3 regions of the Pseudonocardia sp. Ae150A_Ps1 genome follow, and region 3 is predicted to be linked to each of the others. Evidence: predicted binding sites of a transcription regulator. Region 3 holds the regulator's gene; each other region holds the start of a gene.
What was found. The regulator LexA, encoded in region 3, represses DNA repair genes until DNA is damaged. The targets are predictions, from matches to a motif close to CGAACACGTGTTCG.
Positions count from the first base shown of each region.

Region 1: recN (DNA repair protein RecN) is a predicted target of LexA. The motif match lies at 5,012-5,025, and genes of this name have one in related genera.
Region 2: Ae150APs1_RS06565 (CoA transferase subunit A) is a predicted target of LexA. The motif match lies at 4,749-4,762, and genes of this name have one in related genera.

Region 1 is NZ_MCIJ01000001.1:1,632-8,560, reverse strand. Features, by position in the region: gene Ae150APs1_RS00045 (CTP synthase) at 1-869, opposite strand, end outside; gene Ae150APs1_RS00040 (copper transporter) at 894-1,811, opposite strand; gene steA (putative cytokinetic ring protein SteA) at 1,808-2,983, opposite strand; gene recN (DNA repair protein RecN) at 3,114-4,955, opposite strand; gene Ae150APs1_RS00025 (NAD kinase) at 5,056-5,967, opposite strand; gene Ae150APs1_RS00020 (TlyA family RNA methyltransferase) at 5,964-6,788, opposite strand; gene Ae150APs1_RS00015 (hypothetical protein) at 6,791-6,929, opposite strand, start outside.
Region 2 is NZ_MCIJ01000001.1:1,486,221-1,493,149, reverse strand. Features, by position in the region: gene Ae150APs1_RS06590 (4'-phosphopantetheinyl transferase superfamily protein) at 1-220, opposite strand, end outside; gene Ae150APs1_RS06585 (hypothetical protein) at 323-646, opposite strand; gene Ae150APs1_RS06580 (FAD-dependent oxidoreductase) at 903-1,967, shown strand; gene Ae150APs1_RS06575 (cytochrome P450) at 2,078-3,289, shown strand; gene Ae150APs1_RS06570 (3-oxoacid CoA-transferase subunit B) at 3,332-3,958, opposite strand; gene Ae150APs1_RS06565 (CoA transferase subunit A) at 3,958-4,704, opposite strand; gene Ae150APs1_RS06560 (MOSC N-terminal beta barrel domain-containing protein) at 4,975-5,874, opposite strand; gene Ae150APs1_RS06555 (HAD hydrolase-like protein) at 5,920-6,567, opposite strand; gene Ae150APs1_RS06550 (lyase family protein) at 6,608-6,929, shown strand, end outside.
Region 3 is NZ_MCIJ01000001.1:5,316,134-5,323,062, reverse strand. Features, by position in the region: gene nrdR (transcriptional regulator NrdR) at 1-382, opposite strand, end outside; gene Ae150APs1_RS25060 (hypothetical protein) at 716-1,354, opposite strand; gene Ae150APs1_RS25055 (hypothetical protein) at 1,562-1,891, opposite strand; gene lexA (transcriptional repressor LexA) at 2,100-2,834, shown strand; gene Ae150APs1_RS25045 (hypothetical protein) at 2,860-4,023, opposite strand; gene hflX (GTPase HflX) at 4,056-5,558, opposite strand; gene dapF (diaminopimelate epimerase) at 5,614-6,486, opposite strand; gene miaA (tRNA (adenosine(37)-N6)-dimethylallyltransferase MiaA) at 6,483-6,929, opposite strand, start outside.

The DNA.
Region 1 (6,929 bases), 5.3 Mb from region 3:
TCCAGCAGGTCGCCCCAGACGGTCCAGTCGACGTCGCGGAACGGCAGGCCGAGCCGGCGCACGACATAGGCGTCGAGACCCTCGCCGTGCAGCACCTTCGGGATGTCGTAGATCGACGGGGCGTCGGCGCACGCCGCGACGCCGTCGAGCTCGACGTCGCACATCAGCGAGATCTTGCGCTTCATCGCCCCCGGGATCTCCCGGTCGGCCCGGAGCACGAGCGCGTCCGGCTGGATACCGATGTTGCGCAGCGCGGCGACGGAGTGCTGGGTCGGCTTCGTCTTCAGCTCGCCCGACGGCGCCAGGTACGGCACCAGCGAGACGTGCAGGAAGAAGCAGTTGTCCCGGCCGACCTCGTGCCGCACCTGGCGGGCGGCCTCGACGAACGGCAGCGACTCGATGTCGCCGATGGTGCCGCCGACCTCGGTGATCACGACGTCCGGCGCGATGCCCTCCGCGTCGGGCTCCGCCATCGCGAGGACGCGGTCCTTGATCTCGTTGGTGATGTGCGGGATGACCTGCACGGTGTCGCCCAGGTACTCGCCGCGGCGCTCCTTGGCGATCACCTCGGAGTACACCTGGCCGGTGGTGACGTTGGCCCGGCCCTGCAGGTCGCGATCCAGGAAGCGCTCGTAGTGACCGACGTCGAGGTCGGTCTCCGCACCGTCCTCGGTCACGAAGACCTCGCCGTGCTGGAACGGGTTCATCGTTCCGGGATCGACGTTGAGGTACGGGTCGAGCTTCTGCATGGTGACGCGGAGCCCGCGAGCGGTGAGCAGTTGGCCCAGGCTCGAAGCGGTGAGGCCCTTACCCAGCGAGGATGCGACCCCACCGGTGACGAACAGATGACGGGTGGCGCGAGTCTGCACGGAGCTTCAGCCTACCGATCGCGCTCAGAGGGCCGGAACCGGGCCCGTGGACCCCGCGCCGGAGCCGTACTGACCGGCCCGTCCGGCGTTGCGCTCGGCGAGCGCGAGGACGGTCGCGACCCGGCCTGCCGAGGTGCCGACGCCGTCGACCGTCGACGGTCCGGGGCCCTGGCCGGCGTCCGCGCGGACGGCCCCCACGGCCGACGACGGGCCGGCGTCCCGTCCGGCGAGCACCGCCCCGGCGCCGCGGCGGTCCAGCTCGTCGGCGAGCCCGGCGGCGGTCGCCGCGGACCCCGCGGCGTCGACCCCGCCGAACGCGCCGCCGGTGACGACGACGGCGAGCCGCCCGGCGGACAGCTCCCCCTCCGGCGTCTCGGCGAAACCACCCCCGGCGAGACCGGCGACGACCGCACCGGCCTGCTGCGGGTCCGGCGCGGCCCCGCCCTGCGGGGCGAGCAACGCGGAGCCGAGCAGGCCACCGGCGAGCGCTCCGGCGTCCGACGACGCCGGCAGCTGCGCCCCGGCGGGCAGCAGCCGTGCCGAGAGGTCCCGCAGCTGGTCGGCGCGGGCCGGGTCGGTGACCGCCGGGGTGAGCACGACCTCGCCCGCGACGCTCCCGCCGGCGGTGGTGATCAGCTCGGCGACGGCGCGCGTGTCGGCCGGGTCGGCCCCGAGCGCGACGACGGTGACGGGCACCCCGGCGAGCTTCTCCCTGACCAGACCGGGCGCGGTGCGCGCGGTGAACTCGTCGCTCGCCCGCTGCTGCGCCGCGAGCGCGTCCCGCTCGGTGCGCAGCTGGTCGATCTCACCGGTGCCGGTGGTCGACGCGACCGTGCTCGCGATCCGCTGCGGCAGCCCGACGGTCGCGACGGCGACCCCGGCGGCCAGTGCCAGCACGAAGACGGCGACCAGGGCGATCCGGTGGTAGCGCCGCGAGATCACGCCGGGAACCAGGACCGCACGGTCTCGACCAGCCCACCGGCCCACTCCAGCACCGCGGGCCCGGCGCCGGAGACGAGCACCGCCACCACGACCGCCACGAGTGCCGCGGCGATCAGCAGGAGCAGCGGCGCGAACGACGTCCGGCTCCGGTACATCTGCGCGATCATCTCGCCGTCGACGACCGACCCGCCTGCCTGCAGCCGGGTCAGGAACGTCGACGCGTTGCTGCCAGACCGGCCGCGGTCGAGGAACTCCGCCATCGACGCCGACAGCCCCACGGTGACGATCATGCTGGCGCCACGGTGGTGCGCCAGCAGCAGCGCGAGGTCCTCCGGGTTGGCCATCGACGGGAAGGTGACCGCACTCGCGCCGAGGTCCTGCACGCGGTGCAGACCGGGGGCGTGCCCGTCCGGGAAGGCCGGCACCACGACGTCGGCCCCGCTGGTCAGCGCCTGGTTCGACACCTCCGACGGGTCGGCGACGATCAGGTCGGGCCGGTACTTCGCGTTGACCAGCGCGTCCGCACCGGCACCGACGCCGACCAGCACCGGCCGGTACTCCTTGATGTAGGCCCGCAGCCGCTTCAGCACCCCCGCGTACTCGAAACCGGCGGCGACGACGAGCACGGGGCGCCCGTCGAGCGCGATGTCGATCTCCGGGACCCCGTCGCCGTCGAGGAGCAGGGACCGCTCACGGCGCATGAACTCGGTGGTGTTCGCGGCGAACGCCTCGAGCTGGTGGGTGAGCCCCTGCTTGGCCTCGTCGAGGGCGTCGGCGACGGTGTCCTCGGTCTGTTCGCGGCCCTCGCCGAGCGGCTGCTCCCCCGAGTACAGGACTCCCTCGTGGAGCCGGACCTTCGCGCCGTCCTTGACCGAACGCATGATCTCGGTGCCGCAGTCGTCGACGAGCGGGACCCCGGCCTCGACCAGCACCTGGGGGCCCAGGTTCGGGAACCGGCCGGAGATCGACGGCGACGCGTTGACGACCGCCGCGACCCGCGCGGCCACCAGTGCGTCGGCGGTGGCGCGGTCGAGGTCGACCTGGTCGAGGACGACGATGTCACCGGGCCGGAGCCGGCGCAGCAGGGCTTCGGTACGACGGTCGGTGCGGGCCGGGCCGGTCAGCCCCGGCAGCTCCGGTCGCGTTCGGTGCAGCAGGCCGGACAGCTTCATGGCGGGCACTGTGACACCCGGGAGCCCCGGGACGGTGCAGGCACGCCGCAGCGTGACCACAGTGTCACCGCCCGAGGCACGACGCCCGCCCCGCGACGGGACACCCTGTCGCGAGGGCGACGCGGGCCCCTCACCCGGCCTGTGCGACCTTCCGGCGCCGGGTGCCGCTCCCGCCGCGTGTCGCGCCGGCCCGCCGCGACCGGGCCTGGGCCAGGTCCGCCGGCTGCTCGGCGGCGCGGTCGGCCTGCCGGTGCGCGGTGGCCGCGGCGAGCAGCTCCTCGGCGTGCGCGCGCCCGGTGTCGGTGTCGTCCATCCCGGCGAGCATGCGGGCCAGCTCCTGGGTCCGCTCCTCCTCGGACAGCCGCGTCACGCTGGAGCGGGTGACACCCTCACCGGAGGCCTTGTGCACCACGAGGTGCCGGTCGGCGTAGGCCGCGACCTGCGGCAGGTGTGTCACGACGATCACCTGGTGGCGGGCGGCCAGCCGCGCGAGGCGGCGCCCGATCTCGACCGCGGCCCGGCCACCGACGCCGGCGTCGACCTCGTCGAAGACCATCGTCGGCACCGGGTCGGAACCGGCCAGTGCGACCTCGAGGGCGAGCATCACCCGGGAGAGCTCACCGCCGGAGGCGCCCTTGTGCAGCGGCTGCGCGCTCGCCCCGGCGTGCGGGACCAGGCGGATCTCCACCTCGTCGACCCCGCCGCTGCCGGCGTGGCACTCGCGTCCGCCGACGACGAGGGACGGCCCCCCGTCACCGGCGGGCCGGGGCGCGACACCGACCTGCAGCTGCGCGTCCTTCATGGCCAGCCCGGCGAGTTCGGCGGTCGTCGCCTCGGCGAGCCGCCCGGCCGCCTCGGTGCGTGCCGCGGTGACCTCGGCGGCGTGGCCGGCCAGGTCGCGGGCCAGCTCGTCGCGGCGGCGGGCCAGGTCGGCGAGCGCCTCGTCGGAGGTGTCCAGCCCGGCGAGCCGGTCGCGCGCCGTCGCGGCCCAGTCCAGGACACCGTCGGTGTCGGCCGCGTACTTGCGGGTGAGCGACTTCAGCTCGGCCTGCCGGGCGAGCACCTGGGACAGGCGCTCCGGGTCGGCGTCGAGCCCGTCGAGGTAGACCGACACCTCGGCGGCCGCATCGGCCAGCACGGCGATCGCCTCGGCCAGGCGCGGCCCCAGCCCGGCCAGCGCGGGATCGTCGCTGCCCTCGGCCAGTCCCTTGGCCTGCCCCGCGAGGCCGACCGCCCCGGGGGTCTCGCCGTCGTCGGAGCCGGACAGCGCCATCCGGGTCCCCTCCGCGGCGGAGCGCAGGTCGTCGGCCTCCACCATCCGGCGGGCCTGGTCGACGAGCGCACGGTCCTCACCGGGCTGCGGGTCGACGGAGTCGATCTCGGCGAGGCCGTGCCGCAGCATGTCGGCCTCCTGGGCGAGCCGGCGCGCGTTGTCGCGGCGCTCGGCCAGCTCGGTGACGATCTCCAGCCACTCGGCGCGCACCGCCCGGTAGGCGGCGAGGGGCGTCGCGACCGGGTCACCGGCGAAGCGGTCGAGCAACGCGCGCTGGTCCGAGCCGCGCAGCAGGCGGAGCTGGTCGTTCTGCCCGTGCACGGCGAGCTGGGCCTCGGCGAGACGGCCGAGCACGCCGTTCGGCACCGACCGGCCACCCAGGTGCGCGCGGGACCCCCCGTCGGCGGAGACGGTGCGGGCGGCGATCAGCGTGCCGTCGTCGTCCGCCTCGGCGCCGACCTCCTCGGCCAGCGCGAGCGCACCGGGGGACGCCGTGAACCGCCCCTCCACGACGGCCCGCCGCGCGCCCGCGGACACCCGCGACGACTCGGCGCGACCGCCACCGAGCAGGTTCAGCCCCGTCACCGCCATGGTCTTACCGGCCCCTGTCTCGCCGGTGAGCACGGTCAGGCCCGGGTCGAGCTCCAGGGTCGCGTCGTCGATCACGCCGAGTCCCTGGATCCGCATCTCGGACAACATGCGGGCGACCATACGTTCGAAGACCGACGGGCACCATGCTCGACGCGCCACGAGACCGAACGGATGTTCGCGCGGTCGGCTCCGTGCGCCGAACGGTCGATCAGGTGTTCGATCCCCGGCCGCGCCAGCCGCGGACGGGGAGATCGAACTTCCGGACCAGGCGGTCGGCGAACGGCTGCGCGGCGAGCCGCACCATCCGGACCGGCTCGGTCGCCCGGCTGAGCTCGACCCGCGAGCCGGGCGGCACCGAGACGGTGCGACGGCCGTCGCAGTCGAGGACCGCCGACGGGCCGTCGGCGGACACCTCGATCGCCACCGCGCTGTCCGGTGCGATGACCATCGGCCGGGCGAACAGGGCGTGCGCGTTGCTGGGGACGACGAGCAGCGCCTGCACCTGCGGCCAGATCAGCGGCCCGCCCGCGGAGAAGGCGTAGGCGGTCGACCCGGTCGGCGTCGAGCAGAGCACCCCGTCGCACCCGAACGACGACACCGGCCGGCCGTCGACCTCCAGGACGACCTCCAGGATCCGCCCGCGGGTGTTCTTCTCGACGACGGCCTCGTTCAACGCCCAGGTGCGGCCCAGGACGGTGCCGTTCGACCGGACGACGGCCTCGAGCGTGGTGCGTTCCTCCACCTCGTAGTCGCCGGCGGCGAGCTTCTCCAGGGCCTCGTCGAGGGTGTCCTCCTCGGCCTCGGCGAGGAATCCGACGTGCCCGAGGTTGACGCCGAGCAGCGGCACCCCGGCCGGGCGGGCGAGATCGGCGGCGCGCAGCAGCGTGCCGTCGCCGCCCAGGACGAGGACCGCCTCGGCACCGCGGGCGCACTCCGGACTGCCCGGGACCTGCACCGGGGTGAAGTCCTCCGGCACGTCGGGATCGGCGCCCAGCTCCGCCCACTCGTCGGCGAGCACCCGGACCCGCAGCCCGAGCCGGGCGAGCTCGTTCATGACGTTCAGCGCGGTCTTGCGGTTCGCCGGACGCCCGGTGTGCAGGACGAGCAGGATCTCCCTCATGCCGGCCCTCCCGCGACGGCACCGGCCAGCAACGGCTCCAGGTCGGGCGCGGTCGTGGCCCCTCCGGCGCCCGGGCGGTGCAGGTGCAGGAAGTACTCGACGTTGCCGGAGGGCCCCGGCAGCGGGCTGGCCGTCGCGTCGAGCACGACCAGACCCAGGTCGACGGCCGTGGCCGCGACCTCGCGCAACGTCTCGGTCCGCAGCTCCGGGCTGCGCACGACGCCGCCGGACCCGAGCCGCTGCTTCCCCACCTCGAACTGGGGCTTGACCATCGGCAGCAGGTCACCGCCGGGCGCGGTGCAGGCGGTCAGTGCGGGCAGGACGGTGCGCAGCGAGATGAAGGAGAGGTCGGCGACGGTCAGGTCCACCGGACCCCCGATCGCGTCCGGCTCGAGCGCGCGGACGTTGGTGCGGTCGTGCACGTGGACGCGCTCGTCGGACTGCAGCCGCCACACCAGCTGGCCGTATCCGACGTCGGCGGCGACCACCTCGCGCGCGCCGCGGGTGAGCAGCACGTCGGTGAACCCCCCGGTGGAGGCGCCGGCGTCGAGGCAGCGGAGACCGGCGGGGTCGACGACGGTGAACGCGTCGAGGGCGCCGAGCAGCTTCTTCGCGCCGCGTGAGGCCCACTCGGGTTCGCCGTCGTCGTCCGGGCGGACGACGACGGGCGCGTCCCGGTCGACGACGGTGGCGGCCTTCTCGGCGGGCATGCCGTTGACCGAGACGCGGCCGGCGGCGATCAGCTCCGCGGCCTGGCCGCGGGAGCGGGCGAGCCGGCGCCGGACCAGCTCGGCGTCCAGGCGGGATCGGGTGGGCGCCACCCTCAGCCCCGCTCCGACCCGGCGGTGAGCGCCCGGCCGAGCGCCGAGTGCACCCGCTCGAACGCCTCCGGGTGCTCGGACACCGGGCGCTCGGCGAGGGAGTCGAGGCCGGCGACGGCCTCGTCGACGTCGGCGCGCAGG
Region 2 (6,929 bases), 3.8 Mb from region 3:
CGCAGCGACAGGTGCGGTCGAGAGCGAGCCCGGCCGGATCGGCGTCGAGATGCGTGCCAAGGACGAGGCGGGTCAGCGCGTGCGCGGCGAGGTAGCGGGCGCGGTCGTCGTCGCGGCGCAGCGCGGCCATCCGGTCGCGCTCGTGGTCGTCGAGCAGCGCGACGAGATCGGGCCGGGAGGAGGGCTCGACCGGCGCGGCCCACCAGACGGAGACGGTCACGGCGGACAGCGTCGCACGGGCCACCGACAGCGGGGGTGGTGCTCGGGTGTGATCACGGTCCGGGGCCCGTGCCCGGTGACGGGCACGGGCCCCGGAGACCGGTCAGCCGGACCGGCGGGCGGCGAAGTCCGTGCGGACGTGCGCGGGCTTCACGTGCGGCGTCGGTCCCGCGGTGCGGGGCGCGGCCGGGCCGGACGCCCCGCCGGAGCCCTTCCCGCGCTTCGCGGCACGGCGTTCGGCGCGGTTGGCCGGGCGGTCGGACGCGCCGGTGCCGGGCACGGTCGCGGCACCCGTGCCGGTGGTACCGGTGTCCGGGCCCGCCGCGGAGGGTCCGGGCAGGAGGGCCGGGGACGGCACGGTGGTGCCGCCGCCGGACGTGGTGGTGTCGCCGGGCGTGGCGGTGGAGCGGGATCGGGTGGTGCGCATACGGGCCTCCAGGTGATGACGGGTCGGACGTTGACCGAGGAGGGCCGGTGACGTGCCGGAACGCCGGACGGCAGGATGCGGCGGAGCGCGCGGCATCGGTTCCGGGCCCGGGGACGGACGTCACGGGCCGGCGGGCGCGGGGACTCGCGGGAGGAGCCCCGGCGGGCCGCTCAGAGGAACCGGATCAGCATGGCGGGAACGGTAGGAGACCACCGCCACGGCGTGCCACCGGTTTTCCGCGGCTACCGTCGCGCCGGTGGACGCGCACCTGACGGACCTGGTCGTGATCGGCGGCGGGATCGCCGGTGTGTCGGTGGCCTACGAGCTGGCCGCGCACGCGCGCGTCGTGCTGCTGGAGGCCGAGACCGACATGCCGGTGCACTCGACCGCACGGTCCGCGGCGACCTACATCCCCGGGCACGGGTCGGGGCCGTTCCGGGCGCTGATCGCGGCGTCCGGGCCGCGTTTCGCCGCGCTGCCCGACGAGCTCGGCACCCCGCCGCTGCTGACCCCGCGCCCGGTGCTGCACGTCGGCACCGACGACGACGGCGCCGCTGCCCTGGCCGCGATGCTCGCCGACCAGGCCGGCGAGCCGGGCGCCCCGGTGGCGCTGGACCCGGACGAGGCGCACCGCCGGGCACCCGTCCTGCGCCGGCCGCCCCGGGCCGCCGCCTGGACCGCCGGCGCGGCCGACGTCGACACCGCGGCCCTGCACGACGGCTACCGGCGCGGCCTGCGCGCCCGCGGCGGCACCGTCCTGCGCGACGCCCGGGTGAGCGCGCTGGCCCGCGACGGCGACGGCTGGACCGCGCGGACGGTCGCCGGGCACGTCGTGCGGGCCGGCGCCGTCGTCGACGCCGCCGGGGCCTGGGCCGACGAGGTGGCCGCACTGGCGGGCGTCTCCGGCGCCGGGCTGGTGCCGCACCGCCGCACGATCGCCGCCTGCCCGGTCGCCGATCCGTCGGTGCTCCGCCCGGGCGGAGCACCGCTCCCGCTGATCGCGGACGCGGCCGAGCGCTGGTACCTCAAGCCCGAGGCCGACGCCGTCCTGGTGTCACCCGCCGACGAGACCCCGCAGCCGCCCGGCGACGCCCGGCCCGACGAGCTCGACGTCGCGCTCGCGCTGGACCGGGTCGGCGAGGCGATCACGCTGGGCCTGCGCTCGGTGCGGACCGCATGGGCCGGCCTGCGGACGTTCGCCCCGGACCGGGCCCCGGTGCTGGGTGCCCGCCCCGGTCACCCCGGCTTCCACCTCGTCGCGGGGCAGGGCGGGTCCGGGATCGAGTCCGCCCCGGCGCTGGCCGCCCTGCCGCGTCGGTGATCCTCGGGCGGCCGGCCCCGGCGGACGTCGCGCTGGACCCGGATGTGTGCTCCGCCACTCGTCTCGGCTGATGTAAGCGGTCGCTTACCCATCGCTGGCACCATGGGGACATGGCGCTGACCACCACCGGCACCGAGCCGCACGCCCTGTTCTCCGGCGACTTCTGGACCGACCCGCACCCCGCCTACGCGGCGCTGCGCGACGACGAGCCGGTGCGCGAGCTGGCGCTGCCGGACGGGAAGGCGTGGCTGATCACCCGCTACGCCGACGTCCGGGAGGCGTTCGTCGACCCACGGCTGTCGAAGGACTGGCGCTACACGCTGCCGGCGGACCAGCGGGACGAGCACGCCGCGGCGCCGACGCCGATGATGATCCTGATGGACCCGCCGGACCACACCCGGCTGCGGAAGCTGGTCAGCCGCTCGTTCACCGTCCGGCGGATGAACGAGCTGCAGCCGCGGGTCGAGGAGATCACCCAGGAGCTGCTGGACCGGCTGCCCGCCGACCGGCCGGTCGACCTCATGCGGGAGTACGCGTTCCTCGTCCCGGTGCTCGTGATCTGCGAGCTGCTCGGCGTGCCTGCGGAGGACCGGGACCAGTTCTCCGCGTGGTCGTCGGTGATGGTCGACGACTCGCCGCAGGAGGAGAAGTTCGCCGCGATGGGCAGCCTGCACGGCTACCTGAGCGAGCTCATCGAGCGCAAGCGCACCGAGCCCGACGACGCGCTGCTCTCGTCGCTGCTCGCGGTCAGCGAGGCCGACGGCGACACCCTGTCCCACGAGGAGCTCGTCGCCATGGCGATGCTGCTGCTCATCGCCGGGCACGAGACGACGGTCAACCTGATCGGCAACGGCGTCCTGGCCCTCCTGACCCATCCCGGGGAGCGGGCGAGGCTGCAGGACGACCCGTCACTGATCACGTCGGCGGTGGAGGAGTTCCTGCGCTTCGAGTCGCCGGTGACGAACACGCCGATGCGGTTCGCGAGCGAGGACGTCACCTACTCCGGGGTGACCATCCCCGCCGGGTCGACGGTCATGCTCGGCCTGGCCGCGGCCAACCGGGACCCCGCGTGGACCGAGCGGGCCGAGGAGCTCGACATCACCCGGGACGCGTCCGGCGGGGTGTTCTTCGGGCACGGCATCCACTTCTGCCTGGGCGCCCAGCTGGCACGCACCGAGGGACGGGTGGCGATCGGGAAGCTGGTCGCGCAGCGCCCGGACCTCGCGCTCGCCGTCGACCCGTCGGAGCTGACCTACCGCGAGTCGACCCTGGTCCGCGGGCTGACGGGGATGCCCGTCACGGTGGGCGCTGCGCGCCCGTGAGTGGTTGACGCGGTCAGGACCGCGTCAACCACTCACGAGCCGTCAGGCCAGCGGGGCGCCGGTCTTCTCCCGCACCTCGTCGGCGGAGACGCCCGGGGCGGTCTCGACCAGCGCGAGACCGTCGGGTGTCACGTCGATGACGGCGAGGTCGGTGACGATCCGGGTCACGCAGCCCAGGCCGGTGATCGGCAGCGAGCAGCGCTCGACGATCTTCGGTGACCCGTCCTTCGAGACGTGGTCCATCATCACGACGACGCGCCGGGCGCCGTGCACGAGGTCCATCGCGCCGCCCATCCCCTTGATCATCTTGCCGGGGACGGCCCAGTTCGCGAGATCGCCGTTCGCCGCGACCTCCATGCCGCCGAGGACGGCGACGTCGAGCTTCCCGGCCCGGATCTGGCCGAAGCTCTCCGCAGACCCGAAGTAGGCGGCGCCGTCGGCGACGGTGACGGTCTCCTTGCCGGCGTTGATCAGGTCGGGGTCGATCTCGTCGTCGGTGGGGTAGGGACCGACGCCGAGGATCCCGTTCTCCGAGTGCAGGACCACCGTGCGGCCGTCGGGGATGTGCCCGGGGACCAGGGTCGGCATGCCGATGCCGAGGTTCACGTACGACCCGTCCGGGAGTTCCTCGGTGACCCGGGCGGCCATCTCGTCGCGTGTCAGGGCCATCAGCCGCTCACCGTCCTGAACTCGACCGGCTTCTCCACGCCGGGCACGTGCAGGACGCGCTGGACGTGGATGCCGGGGGTGTGCACGTGGTCCGGGTCGATCTCGCCCGGCTCGACCAGGTGCTCGACCTGCGCGATCGTGACCCGGCCCGCGGCGGCCGCGTCCGGGTTGAAGTTTCGCGCCGAACGCCGGAACACGAGGTTGCCGTGCCGGTCGCCCTTCCAGGCGTGGACCAGCCCGAAGTCGGGGGTCAGTGCGCGCTCGAGGACGTAGGACACGCCGTCGAACTCGCGGACCTCCTTCTCGGGCGACATGACCGCGACGGAGCCGTCGGGTGCGTAGCGCCAGGGGAGGCCGCCGTCGGCGACGAGCGTGCCGACACCGGCCGGGGTGTAGAACGCCGGGATCCCCGCGCCCCCGGCGCGCAGCCGCTCGGCGAGCGTGCCCTGCGGGGTCAGCTCCAGCTCCAGCTCGCCGCCCAGGTACTGGCGGGCGAACTCCTTGTTGTTGCCGACGTAGGAGCCGATCGTGCGCCGGATCCGGCCGGCGGACAGCAGGGTGCCGAGGCCGAAGCCGTCGACGCCGAGGTTGTTCGAGATCGTCTCCAGATCGGTCGCGCCCTGCTCCAGCAGGGCGGCGATCAGCACCGTCGGGACCCCCGACATGCCGAACCCGCCGACCGCGAGCGACGCGCCGTCGCCGATGTCGGCGACCGCGTCCGCGGCGGATGCCACCACCTTGTCCATCACGCACCTCCGTCGGACGCGACGGTACCGCAGTGTGCGATCTGCGGACAAGCGTTCGCTGTGCGAACGCCATCGGTGCCGACGGAGCGCGGGCGTGCGCCGTCGCGTAGCCAGGCCCGCTCCGTCCGGCGGCCGTCTCGAGCCGGAGCACCCCGTCGTCTGTCCGTGCACCCCGGCGCCGGCTCACGCACCCGTCGCGTGGGGTGCCTCGCCACGTGACGGGGTGCGCCGACGGTGGCGGGGTGCGCCGACCGGGTGCCGGGCGCGGGGTCAGGCCGCGGTGGGGGCCTCGTGCTCGTCGCCGACCGCGATCTCCCCGTCGGTGACGACGTCGGCGTACACCCCGGCGCACGCCCAGACCCCGCCGATCTGCGGGATCTCGATCCGGTTGTGCTTGGCGATGGTCCGCAGGGTGCCGGGGTCGCGGGGCAGGTCGCCCTGCGCCAGCGTCGTCATCACGCACCGCATGGTGGCGAACGAGTACCGCACGGCGACGCCGCCGATGGTGCCGTCCGACCCCGGCCAGTCGTTCTCGAGGAAGCCGGCGTCCTCGCCGCGAAGGACGACGTTCGGGCGGTAACGGCGCGGGTCGAAGGTCGCGTCCGGGGCGAGCTCGCGCAACCGGTCCAGTGTGGACTCGGTGAGCACGTGCAGCGTGGACAGGTCGAAGAAGGTGCCCGGCGCGCCGAACGCGGAGACGTCGAACCGGCTGACCCGCTCGCCGGTGTCCTCGTGCCGGGCGGTGGTGCCCTCGATCAGCTGCCCGGGGGCGAGCTGGTCGATCGGGAGGTCGTCGAACTCCGGCCAGACCTCCTCGAACTGGCTGCCCTCCGGTGGCTCGGCGATGAGCCGGACCTCGCGGTCGAGGATCGCGGAGAGCGCCGTGTCGATCCCCGGGTCGTCGGAGCGCAGCATCGAGCCGTCCGGGAAGCGGATCTCCACCTCGGGCAGCGGGCGGCCCGGTTCCGGCTCGGCGGCGAACCGCGCGGAGAAGTCGAGCAGGCCCGACCACAGGCGCGGGACCTTGGCGCTCGCGACGGTGCCCGACTCGACGTCGTACACCGCCAGTGCCCGGTCGCCCAGCAGCCCGCGGCCGGTCACCACCGACCGTTCCACGGACTCGCCGAGCATGGATTTCACCGGGTACCGGTGCAGTGAGACGACCGTCATACCTCGGTGTCTACCGGTCGCGAACGGGCCGGCGAAAGGAAGTCCTCAGCCGAGGAGTGCGACCCGGAGATCGTCCGCGGATGCGTACACGATCTCGGCACCCGCGGCTTCCAGCTCGCCCGGCTCGGCGTAGCCCCAGCCCGCGCCGGCACAGCGGAGGCCGTGCTCGGCCGACCCCTCGACGTCGTGCAGCCGGTCGCCGACCATCAGCGGCTCGTCCGCACCGGACGGGTTCCCCAGCCGGCGCAGCGCCTCGGCGACCACGGCGCCCTTGGTCGGGCGGTCGGCGGTGCGGGTGTCGCCGACGATCTCGGTGAACAGGTCGGTCCAGCCGTGGTGAGCGAGGATCTTGCGCGCCGACGGCTCGGCCTTGCTGGTGGCGAGCGCCATCGTCACGCCGGCGTCGCCGAGCGCCCGCAGCAGCTCCTCGACGCCGGGGTAGGGCCTGCTCCCCATCCAGCCGTCCTCGTCGCCGTAGATCCGGCGGTAGACCGGCAGTACCGCCGCCGTGCCCTCCTCGCCGAGGATCGGCGGGAGCGAGCGGTAGAGCGGCGGCCCGAGCAGGTGGGTGCCCAGCGCGGACTCGGGCACGTCGAGGCCGACCTCGTCGATGGCGCGGCGCATCGAGCCGAGGATGCCGGGGGCGGAGTCGACGAGGGTGCCGTCGAGATCGAGGAGGATGTGGGTCAGCACGGCTCCATTCTCCCTGTTCTCTCTGCGTACACTCGTCCGCATGGCGAACGCCCTCTTCGGCCCGCTGTCCGGCACGGACCGGGTCGACGTGCTGCTCGACGACGGCGCCTGGATCGCCGCGCTGCTCGAGGTCGAGCTGGCGCTCTCGGCGGTCGCGGCCGAACAGGACGCGGTCTCCACCGACGACGCCGACGGGGTCGAGCGGGCCGTCGCGGCCGTCGCCGGGGTGGACCCGGCCGCGCTCGCCGCGGAGTCCGTCGAGGGCGGCAACCCGGTGATCCCGCTGGTCAAGCGCTTGAAAGCGGCCGCTGCCCGGATCCAGCCGGGCGCCGAGCGGGCGGTGCACCCGGGCGCGACCAGCC
Region 3 (6,929 bases):
AGACGCTCGCGAACCGCAGGTACGCGACCTCGTCGAGATCGCGCAACGGTCCGAGGATCGCCAGCCCCACCTCGTGGCTGGGAATCTCGGCCGCCCCGCGGGCACGCACCGTCTCCTCGACCCTGTGGGCGAGCTGCTGCAGGTCGTCCTCGTCGACCGGCCGGCCCTGACACGCCCGCCGAACCCCTCCGACCACCTTCTGGCGGCTGAAGGGCTCGCTCACCCCGCTGCGCTTGACGACGGCGAGCACGGTCTCCTCGACCGTGGTGAACCGGCGACCGCACGCGGTGCAGGACCGGCGACGGCGGGTACACGTCCCGTCGTCGGCGGTCCGGGAATCGATCACCCGCGAGTCCGGGTGGCGGCAGAAGGGGCAACGCACGACGTACCCACCCTCTTTCTCCCGCGACCTACCGGAGACTCTCCGCGATGACCTGTTCCCCAACCCGTGGGAGAACGACACCAATGTAACCCCTACATCTAGGGGTGCGCCATCCCAGGGGCGGCGCGGCGCCGAGCTTCGCCCGATCGGGACCCGAAGCCTCGCACACCGGCTCCCGGTCCCCGCCGACAGCAACCGATCATGAACGGATGCATACGCCCTGATCAGGTCGTGCACGCCGGCACCGCCCGCCGTCCGTCGCCCCGGAACGACCGCGCCGGACGACCACCCGGTTCCGCGACACGCCAGTGTGTCGCGCCCGGCGGCCACCGGTCAGCGTCCGGTCGCCGCCGTCACGACCGGCCCCGCCGGGCTCGCGGGGGCCGTCGCGCCGCCGGCGTTCCACCCGGCGGCCGCGTCACCCAGCAGCCCGAGCACCACGACGACGGTCGCCGCGCACAGCGCGACCGCCACCCCGGCCAGCAGCCGGGAGCCCCGCGAGTGCGCCTGCGCCTGCCGCGTCCGGCGACGCGCCGGGGCGACGCACCGGCGGTGCAGCGGACGAACCGTACGCGGCGCGGGCACGGACGACGGGCCCGCCGCCACCGGCCGCCGGTCACGCCCGGGGACCCCCGTCGTCCGCCACGCCGGTGCCGCGCCCGGGACGACCGGCACACCGTGGACGGTGCGGCGCCCGGCGCGCTCCGGACGGTCGTGGCCGCCCTCGGCCCGCTCGATGCCGGCCCAGCGGAGCGCGGCACGCTCGGCCGCCGACGGCCGGCGGACGCCCTCGGCCACCGGCACCGCCCGGTCCTCGACGGGGTCGGCGTCGCGCAGCGCCGCCGTGGAGCGGCCCCCGCCCGCGCAGACCGGCCGGACCGGGCGCCTGCGCTCACGCGGTCCGGCGGAGCGCGTTCCCCGCGCCGTCTCGCGGGTCCCCCGCGCCACGTCACGCACGTCGAGCTCTCGCATGGCTCCTCCTGCTCCTCGCGGACCGCCCCACCCGGGGCGGGGCGGTCGCCGTCGGCGCCCGGCCACACCCGGCCGCGCGCCCTGCTCACCCCCGACCGGCCCTTCCCCCAGCCCGGTCGAACGAGTGTACGAGCTGTGTAGCACCGGCCCCCCGACAGAAACGGGGGGCCGCCGGCCGGCGCCCGCGGGCCCGCCGACGCCGGCGGGTCAGCGACCCGTGGACACGGCCGCCGGAGCGACCGGGACGACGCCGGCGGTGGCGACCTCGGCCAGCAGGCCCAGCCCGACGACCGCCGTGGCGGAGGCGACCAGCACGCCCACGGCGGCGACCGCCCGGTGCAGCACGGAGGGCGCACCCGCCGACCCCGCCGAGCGCGCACCCGGCGGCATCCTGACCGCCGCAGGCGTCGCGGAGAACACCCGGACCGTCGTCCCACACGGCGGCGGCACCGCGAGCGGCGCCGTCCGAACCAGCTCCGCGGTGACCGGCGGGCGGACACCGCCGGGGACCACCCGCACCTCCGTCGTCGCGCTCACGATCTCCACCCCTCCCGGTCTCCGGCGCTGTACGGGCGCCGGACCGAAGTCGTCGAATCGATGTTCGATCGAACGCCTGTGCGCTGTTCTACCACCGGGGTCCGACGGAATCCACGACACGCCCGGCGCGAACTTCGAACGCATGTTTGGCGGACGGCCCGGACTTGGCTAGTGTTCGTGCCGGTAGATCCTCGAGGAGGCGAATGCGATGGCAGCGGACGAGTCCGGAGGCGGTGCGCCCGCCGGGCCGGGATCCGCGGACGTCCGGGAGTTCCCCGAGCCCCCGGCCGACACCCGTGGGCTGACCCCGCGGCAGCGGAAGGTCCTGTCGGTGATCCGGGACTGGGTGGACCGGTACGGGTACCCGCCGAGCGTGCGCGAGATCGGGGACGCGGTGGGGCTGACCTCCACCTCCTCGGTGCACCACCAGCTGCGGACCCTGGAGCGGAAGGGCTTCCTCCGCCGGGACCCGAACCGGACCCGGGCGGTCGACGTCCGGAGCCCGGAGCAGGCCGCGGCGGGCGACGGCACCGACGCGGACACCGAGGCGGTCCGGTCCGAGCGCCCGGCACCGGCCTTCGTGCCGCTGCTCGGTGACATCGCAGCGGGCGGGCCGATCCTCGCCGAGCAGGCCGTGCAGGACGTGTTCCCGCTCCCGCGGGAGATCGTCGGCGAGGGCACGTTGTTCCTGCTCAACGTCAAGGGCGACTCGATGGTCGACGCCGCGATCACCGACGGGGACTGGGTCGTCGTCCGGCAGCAGCCGGTCGCCGAGCAGGGCGAGGTCGTGGCCGCGATGATCGACGGCGAGGCGACGGTGAAGACGTTCCGCCGCAAGGATGGGCACATCTGGCTGATGCCGGCGAACGAGGCGTACGACCCGATCCCGGGGGACGACGCGTCGATCCTGGGCCGGGTCGTCGCGGTCATGCGCCGGCTCTGAGGCGCGGGACCGGGCCGTCGGCGGATCAGCTCCGCCGGCGGCCGTGCAGGACCATCGCGCCGATCCCGGCCAGCAGCAGCACCCCGAGCACCCCGGCCCCGGCGACGGCGGGCAGCCACGGCGGGAACGACCCGGTGCGGGGCACCTCCGCCGGTTGCGCGACCACGGGGGCCGCCGCGGCGGTCGCGGCCGTCGCCACGCCGGGCACGGCCCGGACGCCCGCCGGCGAGAGCCCGCGGGCCTCCGAGCCGGAGTGCAGCGTCCCGCGGCCGTCGAGGGCCACCGCCTCCCCCTGGGCCTCGTCCGGCAGCGGCACCGGCAGCGGCGCTGCGCGCAGGGCCTCGACGAGCGCGTCCGCGGAGACCCGGCCGTCCGGTGGCGGGCGCAGCGGGAACACCCACGCGTCGGTGTAGGTCCGCAGCGCGGCGACCCGGCCGCCGTCGGCGCCGGGAGGGCCGACCGCTCCCCCGGTGACCGTCCGGGTCCCGGTGGCGCCGAGCGGGCCGCCGGACGTGGCGGAGTACGGGAGGACCACCTCGCCGACCCGGTCCAGCGTGACCGGTGCGGCGCCGCCGTCGAGCGGGCCGGCGGGCCGGTACACCCCGGCCGCCCCCGTGGTCTTCGCGACGATCAGCGGGGTCCCGTCGTCGGCGAGGAGGATCGCCTCGGCGTCGCGCGGCCCGTCCGGGTAGACGAGGTCGTGCGCCCGCGCGGGCCCGGACACCGGCAGCTCGACCAGGCGCACCGTGCCGCGGTCGCCGCGGTTGTCGCCGATGTCGGCGAGCCAGAGGGTCCCGTCGGGTGTCGCACCGAGGTCCTCGACGTCGGTGACCCGGACACCGGTGTCCCGGATCTCGGTGACCGCGCAGGTCACCGGGTCGAGCGTGAGGACCTCGCCGGTTCCGCCGCCGTCGACGATCGCCCGGTACCGCACCGGGCCCGCTCCCGGTGGGCCCTCGGCGACCAGCCCGGAGAGCTCGGCGGCCCGCGGGTCCTCGGCCGTGCAGACCGGACGCGGCGCTGCCGGCCCGGGTGCGGCCCCGGTCCGTGGCGGGGCCCCCGGGACCTCGTCCGGCGCGGCGTGCGCCGCCGTCACCCCGCCGGCTCCGGCACCGCTGATGCCGAGGACGATCCCGAGCGCGACGGCGACCGGCCCCACACGGAGCCTGCTCCGCCGGGGCCGGGACATGCAGGGCCAGGACGTGCGGGGCCCCCTCGGGCTCAGTGCCCTGCCGCCGTCGCGGGCAGGTCGGTGCCCGCAGGATCGGTGTCCGCGGGCACCGTCGCGGTCCCGCCGACGGCGTACGGGAGCACCGCGGTGCCGAGCTCCGGACCGACCCGGGCGCGGACCCGGGTGCCCTCACCGGTGTGCTCCTCGGCGAGGACCTCGCCCTCGTCGTGGAGCCGGGCCACGAGCGCACCCTCGGTGTAGGGCAGCAGCAGGTCGACCTCGTACTCGGGGCGCGGGAGCAGCTCCGCGATCCGGTCGCGGAGCTTCCCGATGCCGCTGCCGTCGTGCGCGGAGACGAACACCGCCTCCGGCTGGGCGTGCCGCAGCCGGGCCAGTGCGAGGTCACCGGCGGCGTCGACCTTGTTGATCACCAGGAGCTCCCGCGGCATGGTGCCGCCCTGCTCCTCGCCGATCTCCACGAGGACCTGCCGGACCGCGGCGATCTGGTCGTCGGGCAGCGGGTCGGAGCCGTCGACGACGTGCACCAGCAGGTCCGCCCGGGCCGCCTCCTCCAGCGTCGAGCGGAACGCCTCGACGAGCTGGTGCGGCAGGTGCCGCACGAACCCGACCGTGTCGGTGAGGGTGTAGGCGCGGCCGTCGGGCGTCTCGGAGCGGCGCGTCGTCGGGTCCAGCGTCGCGAACAGCGAGTCCTGGACCAGGACCCCGGCGTCGGTCAGCTGGTTGAGGAGGCTGGACTTTCCGGCGTTGGTGTAGCCGACGATCGCGACCGACGGGACCTCGTTGCGGGTACGGTTCCCGCGCTGGGTCTCGCGGACCTGGCGCATCGCCCCGATCTCGCGGCGCAGCTTCGACATGCGCGCCCGGATCCGGCGGCGGTCCAGCTCGATCTTCGTCTCACCCGGGCCACGGCCACCGATGCCGACACCGCCTGCGGCCCGGCCACCGACCTGACGGGACAGCGCCTCACCCCAGCCGCGCAGGCGCGGGAGCAGGTAGGACAGCTGGGCCAGCTCGACCTGCGCCTTGCCGTCCCGGGAGCGGGCGTGCTGGGCGAAGATGTCGAGGATCAGCGCGGTCCGGTCGATCACCTTGACCTTGAGCCGCTCCTCCAGCTGGCGGAGCTGGCCGGGTGAGAGCTCGCCGTCGCAGATCACGGTGTCGGCGCCGGTCGCGCGGACCACCGTGGACAGCTCGTCGACCTTGCCGGAGCCGATGAAGGTCGCCGGATCCGGTGTCGAGCGGCGCTGCACGAGTCCGTCGAGGACCTCGGACCCCGCGGTCTCGGCGAGGCGGGCGAGCTCGGCGAGCGAGGCATCGGCCTGCTCGGCGCTGCCCTCGGTCCACACCCCGACCAGCACGACCCGTTCGAGCTGGAGCCGCCGGTACTCGACCTCGGTGATGTCGGTGAGCTCGGTGGAGAGGCCGTGGATCCGGCGGAGCGACGAGCGCTCCTCGAGGTCCAGCTCGCCCGCCGACGGGACGGCGGACCCTGCGGACGTGGACGGCACGGCGGCGGTGTGGGCTTCAGTCATCGTGCCGTCCAGTGTTCCACGTCGGCGGGCGTGTGTCCGCCCGGATTCGCGCCGGTCAGGCGGGCCGGTCCCACCAGGAGCGGTCGATCTCGCCGGTCGCGAGCAGGACGGCGGGGCCGTGCAGCACCGTCGTGCCGGTGGCCGCGTCGTCGCCCGCCCCGACGGTCACCCGGAGCCGGCCGCCGGGGGTGTCGACGTGCACGTCACCGGCCGGGTGCCCGGCGGCGCGCAGCGCGGCGACGACGGCCGCGACGGTCCCGGTGCCGCACGCCAGGGTCTCCCCCACGCCCCGCTCGTGCACCCGCATCCGGACGCGCCCGCCGTCGGCCGGGCCGTCCAGCGGGGTCACGAACTCGACGTTGACGCCACGCGGGAACACCTGCGGGTCGACGGCCGGTGCCCGGGTGAGGTCCAGCGCGTCCGGGTCGGTGGCGGTGACGCAGGCCAGGTGCGGGTTGCCGACGTCGAGGGCGATGCCGTCGAACCGGGCGCCACCGGTCGTCGCGACCGAGGCCGGACCGATCGCGACCGGGCCCATGTCGACCGACACGGTGTCGCCGGACAGCGTCGCGGTCCGCACCCCGGCCCGGGTGCCGACGGGGCCTCCGCCGGGCGCCCAGCCGCGCTCGTGCAGGTAGCGGGCGAACACCCGCACCCCGTTGCCGCACATCTCGGCGACCGAGCCGTCGGCGTTGCGGTAGTCCATGAACCACTCGACGCCGGGGACCGGCTCGGGCACCGACTCGTCCCCGGCCAGCTTCGCCCAGCGCACGACGCGCAGGACGCCGTCGGCGCCGATGCCGCCGTGGCGGTCGCAGAGCGCCGCGACCCGTTCCGGGGTCAGGTCGAGCGCGGCGTCGGGATCGGGCAGCACGACGAAGTCGTTCCGGGTGCCGTGGCCCTTGGTGAACTCGATCCCGCCGCTCATGCCACCAGGGTACGAGCGAGCACCGACCGCGCGTCCGCGACCAGGTCCGGGGCCGCGCCGTCGAGCCAGTGGATCCGCTTGTCGCGGCGGAACCAGGACCGCTGCCGCCGCACGAACCGGCGGGTGGCACGGACGGTCTCCTCGCGGACCGCGGCGAGGTCGGGGGCGTCGGGATCCCGTTCGAGTGCCTCGATCACCTGCCGGTACCCCAGTGCCCGGGACGCGGTCCGGCCCTCGGCCAGCCCGTGCGGCAGCAGGCCGCGGGTCTCCTCGACCAGGCCGTCGCCGAGCATCCGGTCCACCCGGAGCGCGACCCGCTCGTCGAGCTCGGCGACGTCGCGGTCGACGCCGAGCAGCACGGCGCCGTAGCGCGGCTCGCCGGTGGTGGGCAGCGTCGCCCGGAACGGGCCGCCGGTCAGCGCGATCACCTCCAGCGCGCGGAC